2 regions of the Paenibacillus sp. NPDC057934 genome follow, and region 1 is predicted to be linked to the other one. Evidence: riboswitches for the same ligand, from Rfam matches in the RefSeq annotation. Region 1 holds a riboswitch; the other holds the start of a gene.

What was found. Region 1 has a riboswitch for preQ1 ahead of queF (preQ(1) synthase). Riboswitches for the same ligand answer to the same signal wherever they lie in the genome.
Region 2: another riboswitch for preQ1. It lies ahead of ACFVRY_RS08270 (queuosine precursor transporter); the one in region 1 lies ahead of queF (preQ(1) synthase).

What each region holds. Positions count from the first base shown of each region.
Region 1 covers NZ_JBHVPB010000009.1:230,547-233,658, forward strand. Annotated here, with positions in the region: gene murB (UDP-N-acetylmuramate dehydrogenase) at 1-568, shown strand, start outside; gene ymzB (protein YmzB) at 687-1,022, opposite strand; PreQ1 riboswitch class I at 1,237-1,280, shown strand; gene queF (preQ(1) synthase) at 1,444-1,944, shown strand; gene queC (7-cyano-7-deazaguanine synthase QueC) at 1,977-2,642, shown strand; gene ACFVRY_RS21470 (6-pyruvoyl trahydropterin synthase family protein) at 2,636-3,112, shown strand, end outside; gene queE (7-carboxy-7-deazaguanine synthase QueE) at 3,111-3,112, shown strand, end outside.
Region 2 covers NZ_JBHVPB010000003.1:176,897-180,008, forward strand. Annotated here, with positions in the region: gene ACFVRY_RS08265 (methyl-accepting chemotaxis protein) at 1-1,046, opposite strand, end outside; PreQ1 riboswitch class I at 1,393-1,438, shown strand; gene ACFVRY_RS08270 (queuosine precursor transporter) at 1,449-2,183, shown strand; gene ACFVRY_RS08275 (M24 family metallopeptidase) at 2,312-3,112, opposite strand, start outside.

The DNA of each region.
Region 1 (3,112 bases):
GGATCAGGAATTGACGGGTCTGGAATTTGCTTGCGGCATCCCTGGTACAGTAGGAGGCGCTCTATATATGAACGCAGGAGCCTACGGTGGTGAGGTCAAGGATGTACTTCACAGCGCTGTTGTCTTGAACAAGGCCGGTGAGCTGATAACGCTTCAGGGTGACCAAATGCAATGGGGATACCGTAAGAGTATCTTTTCAAGTGGTGAATACGTTGTTCTGGAGGCACGGTTTGCCCTTAAGCCAGGGGAAGCTACAGCTATCAAGTCGGTCATGGATGAATTGACATTCCTCCGGGAATCGAAGCAGCCACTGGAATACCCGTCTTGTGGTAGTGTTTTCAAGCGTCCTCCAGGACGGTTTGCCGGCCAGTTAATCCAGGAAAGCGGACTCCAGGGAACCCGCATCGGCGGTGCCGAGGTGTCCCGTAAACACGCTGGGTTTATTGTAAATGCAGATCACGCCACGGCCAGCGACTATATCGGTCTGATCCAACATGTTAGAGACACCGTGAAGAATAAATTTGACGTAGAGCTGGAAACCGAAGTGGAGATCATCGGCGAAGAGTAGTGAGATATGAACAGGCAAGAGGCTGCGGGCGTTTATCCGCAGCCTCTTTTTGTTATCCAATCGAAGCAGGCGTTGTTATTTTGTTACAGATTACATGTGGATTAAACGCTCCGAAGTGTCATTCTTTAGACAAGGTGTAATGGGCACGGTCTGTCTTCACCTCTGCGGCTTCTGCATCCGAACGATTGAGTCGCAGCCCGCTGACTGCAATTTCGAAATTAGTCTGGGGCAAGCGCACCAGTTCGCCATCTCTGTTCAAAGTGCTTCCCGAACCTCTAAGAATCAACGCACTGTCCAGATAATCGTCAATAACATCATCTGCATCACGGTAATCGACGCCTTCCAGCTTGAAATGAATGGTGTCCGTATCGGAAAGCTCCTGCTTCTCAATGAGAATCGTCTTGTTCACCTGTGTATTCAGCCAATCTGAGAGTTGTTGTACCTGCTGTTCCATGACCTGATCCCATCCTTTAGAAGATGATCTATAGGCTATAAGTTACCCTGTTCGCCCAAAATGAATCCGTCATTTTTGCCGTCGTTAAACAATTTATTGTATTAATAATCAATCCATTTAATCATTATGTTTTTATACTTGTCATCCCCGTACACCCCATGGTATAGTTCAAGACGCACGATATCAGTTAAAGAAGAAGTCTGCGTCATTGCACGCAGGAGAGGTTCGCAAACTCCCTCTATAAAAAACTAAGACCCTTAAGGGACGTCAGATGCCACTACGAATGATGTTCCGCGTATAAACGGGATAACTCTGTCCATAGGTCAGAACTCGTTTATTCTTAGTAGAGCCAAGTTTTCGAAATCTCGTTCTTCTTTCCAATTCCGGCCCCGGCCGAAGGAAAAGAGAGGGATTTTTTGTCATGTCCGAAGGAAGATTGAAAGATGAAATGAAGGAAGTTACACTGCTGGGCAATCAGGGAACACAGTACCATTTTGGCTATGCGCCAGAGGTGCTGGAATCGTTCGATAACAAGCATCCGGGACGCGATTATTTCGTCAAGTTCAATTGCCCGGAATTCACCAGTCTGTGCCCCGTTACGGGCCAACCAGATTTTGCGACACTGTACATCTCGTACATCCCGGAGCAAAAAATGGTGGAATCCAAATCGCTGAAGCTGTATTTATTCAGTTTCCGCAACCATGGAGATTTTCATGAGGATTGCGTTAACATCATCATGAACGATCTCATCAGCCTGATGGACCCGCGCTATATTGAAGTATGGGGTAAATTCACTCCGCGGGGCGGCATTTCGATTGATCCTTATTGCAATTGGGGACGTCCGGGAACAAAGTATGAGGCAATGGCGGAGCACCGTCTAATGAATCATGATCTCTACCCGGAAAAAGTGGATAACCGCTAACCCTATTTTGTAAAAAAAGGAGATTTCGAAAAATGAATAAAAAAGCATTGGTCGTCTTCAGCGGCGGCCAGGACAGCACGACCTGTCTGATCTGGGCGCTTCAACACTATGATGAGGTGCAAGTGGTCACGTTCAACTATAACCAGCGGCATGCCGCCGAGATTGAGGTTTCGCAGCAAATTGCCGCTGATTTTAAAGTGAAACAGCATATTCTCGATTTGGGTCTGCTAAATCAGTTGGCACCCAACGCATTGACACGGGATGATATCGCCATTGAAGAAGGAGCAGCGAATGAGCTTCCCAGCACCTTTGTGGATGGACGGAATCTGCTGTTCCTGTCGTTTGCGGCCATTCTTGCCAAGCAGCTTGGGTATCACCATATCGTAACAGGCGTCTGCCAGACCGATTTCAGCGGATATCCAGACTGCCGTGATGTGTTCGTGAAATCGCTGAATGTGACGCTGAATCTGTCTATGGACTATGAATTCGTGATTCATACGCCGCTGATGTGGCTGGATAAAAAAGAAACTTGGAAAATGGCCGACGAATTGGGCCACTTTGATTATATTCGTGAGTGCACACTGACCTGTTACAACGGGATCATTGGAAGTGGCTGCGGGACTTGTCCCGCGTGCCTCTTGCGCAGCCGTGGGCTGACGCAGTACGAAGGGGAGAGAAAGAAGGGTGACTCATGCTGAACGAGGTTTCGGTATGCAAAATCTTCACCTTTGACGCTGCCCACCAGCTTATCGGGCATAAGGGGAAATGCAGCAATCTTCACGGCCATACCTACAAGCTGGAGGTTGTGCTGAAGGGCGTTCCTTCAATGCAGGAGGGGCATTCTAACGAAGGTTTCGTCATTGACTTTAGCGAAATCAAGGCAAGGGTGCAAGAGGTGCTGATTGATCGTTTAGATCATGCTTTTCTCGCCACAGGCAATGAACCTGTACTTGAGTCGCTGTACAGCTCTGGCTCCAAGGTTGCCCAACTCTCGTTTCGTACAACAGCTGAGAATTTGTCATCCTATGCGGCCCATGAGTTGAAGAAAGCCGGGCTGCCGCTATATTCTGTGAAGCTCTGGGAGACCCCAACGTCATGGGCGGAAGTATTGGCCGAAGATCTCCCGGAAGAAGGTCCGTCTTACCGCCGTTACGGGGGGTGTGACTGT
Region 2 (3,112 bases), on a different contig from region 1:
TGGGCAATTTCATTGCCTCCGAGCGCCTCGGTGGAGGCTTCACTGATTTGTTCGGTAACTTCTCCTGCTGCGGAGGCGATATGCTGGATACTGTAATTAATCTCTTCCATGGCCCGCGAGTTGTCCTTCGCGCTGTGGGCAATAGATGTACTGCCTCTGTCAATCTCGATGACGGACTGCGCGGACTGCTCAGCCATGCCGTTCAGGACCTTCACGCGCTCTTGGAGGTCATTGGAGTCTTCGACAACCGTACCGGAGGTCTCCAGAACCTGGCCGATCATTTCTTTAAGGCGTTCAGTCATGGTTCGGAAACTTTCGGAGAGTTGGCCTACTTCATCGGTACCTTTGATAGTCAACTCCTGGGTGAAATCACCTTGTGCAAGCCTATTACTGTACGCTGCGAGCTGTGTTATAGGACGTGTGATCCGCCGGCTCATAAGTAGGGCACCAGTGATGCCGAGGATGAGGACCAGCAAGGTAATTCCTGCACTAGTCCAGAGGATACCGCTCATTCTTGCTGTGATAAAGGCTACATCAGAGCTTACGCCGACAATCATCGGACTACCTTTAATAGCAATGTAGGCTGTTTTATGTACACCGTAATCGTCACTATAAATATCACTGAGCGTCGTTTTTTGGTCCTTGAAGGCCATTTCCATAGCTGGGGTCACTTGCAGGGTATCTCCTGCCTTCATTTTGGAGCCATGATCAGCGGTAAGTACGGTAGCTTGACCGTCGTTCAGACTCGCCAGAAAGATCGTCTCTACATCATGTTGGTTGCGTTTGTCCTTGAAGTAGTATTCGATATTGGTAATTGACTGCTCATTCTTGCCTAGCGCCCGCTGGGCGTGGGTAGAATTGATGTTCTTGTATACATCCTGAACAGCTCCCGTCAGCAACTTGTTGATCTGCGGCAGTACATAGCTCTCGAACGTATTAGTCGATATGAAATAAAAGCTTACACTTAACAAAAGAGACGCGAGCAACAGGACGACGAACAACAAGCGCGTGAATTTACGGCTAATCGAGTGCTTGAAACGAAACATAGGGTTCTCTCCTTTTCTCTGATATGCCTTTCTATCCCATGCCTGATGCCTTTTATGTATGGATAGCTACGATAACTCCGTGAGTAGGGTCGTATATCAGGTTAATACTATCGCTCTGGTGGGATAAACACATATAGTTGATAACTATTTTATATAATTAACCTGCGGTTGAATAGTGAAAAATTTGATTTTTGGTGTATTATTTTCTGAAAAAGATAAAAAAAGTGTCGAAACTTCTAACTTTGATTGAAGTGGATGGAAAAAAGAGGACTTGCTCAAAAAATCAAAATCTTCTGGTGTCTTTGGTTCTGTTATGGTAGAGTATTTATGTTTTGTTCCGGAATCCGGAACCGCGGTTCGTAACCATCCCGCGTAAACAAAACTAGGAGGAGTTATAAGAAGATGTTTAATTTATGGTGGGGGATTCTCTTTGTCCTCGTCAATTTTGTATTTTTTCTGTTGTGTTACCGATTATTCGGTAAAAAAGGGATGTATGCCTGGGTGGGCGTCGCCACCGTCATTGCCAATATTCAGGTCTCTAAAACCATTTCCATGCCTCCGGGCATTGTCATGACCCTTGGTAATACCATGTATGTGACACTGTACATGGCCAGTGATCTGCTCAATGAGAAGTATGGGCGGGTCGAGGCGCGGACAGCAGTATGGTTTGGCTTTTTCACTCTAATTACGACGACAGTGATCATGCAGATGGCGCTGGCGTTCACGCCGCAGGAAAGTGATATCGCCCAGTCTTCACTGGAGACGATCTTCGGCATGATGCCGCGGCTTGCACTCGGCAGTTTGGTAGCCTACTTCGTCAGTCAGTTCCTGGATGTGCGGCTGTATTCGTGGATTCGAAAGTATTATGGCAGCTCGCGCCAGCTGTGGATTCGCACCAACGGCAGCACGATGGTGAGCTCTTTTGTGGATACGCTGATCTTCTGTACGATCGCCTTTGCCGGTATCTACGATTTGAAGGTATGGACAGAGATTCTATTGACCACCTATATTATCAAATTCTTGCTTACTGCAGCAGGGACACCGGTACTGTATATCGCCCGCACGTTTACCTTTGCGGAGGATAAACCGAATATGCCACTCCCGGAGACTTCTGATACGAAGGCGACTACCGCCTAGAAGAGCCAGGAGACCTTATAGAGCAAGTTACTGCATTAAAAAAACAGCACGTCCCCGCATTTGGAGACGTGCTGTTTTCAATTTATTGTGCCCGATTTTTCCTGGACAAGCGCGCTAGAAAGCACTCTTTATAGATGAAGTACTGTCAGAGCTTTAGGGAAGCTGGTCAGTGTCTGCGCACCGTTTTCACTGATGAAGACATCGTCTTCAATACGCACACCGCCCACGCCTGGCACATAAATACCTGGTTCCACCGTAAAGACATTACCCACTTCAATGATGTCCTCATTGAGACCGTGCAGTGAAGGATATTCATGGACATCTATGCCGAGGCCATGGCCGACACGATGCACGAAGTATTCTCCATACCCGGCAGCTTCAATGACTTCACGGGCAGCGCGGTCTACCGAACCGAAGGTCGCGCCCGCAATAGCGGCGGCTATCCCCGCTTCATTGGCTGCAAGCACGGCATTGTAGATGTCGGTTAGCTTGCTGTCCACCTCTTCGACGGCAAAGGTACGCGTAATATCAGAGGCGTATCCCGCAGCATACAGTCCGAGGTCGAACATCAGGAAGTCTCCGGGCTCGATGATCCGGCTACCCGGTTCGCCATGTGGAAGGGCAGTGTTCGGTCCTGAGAGGACCAGGGTGTCGAAGGCTGGACCGGAAGCGCCAAGCTTCTTCATCAAATACTCCAGCTCTGCTACCAATTCGATTTCGCTTACACCGGCCTTGACATGCTTCAAGCCACGGCGCAGCACTTCTTCCACCAGCTCTGCGGCATGTTTCATGGCAGCGACTTCGTCCGGCGACTTCTTCGCGCGCATGCCCCGCAGCAGATGGCCGATATCACTGAAGTGTTCTGCTGGAACAGCTGAAGCAAGCTGCTCGAATCGGGAGACGGTGAAATGCTCCTTCTCCATGCCAAA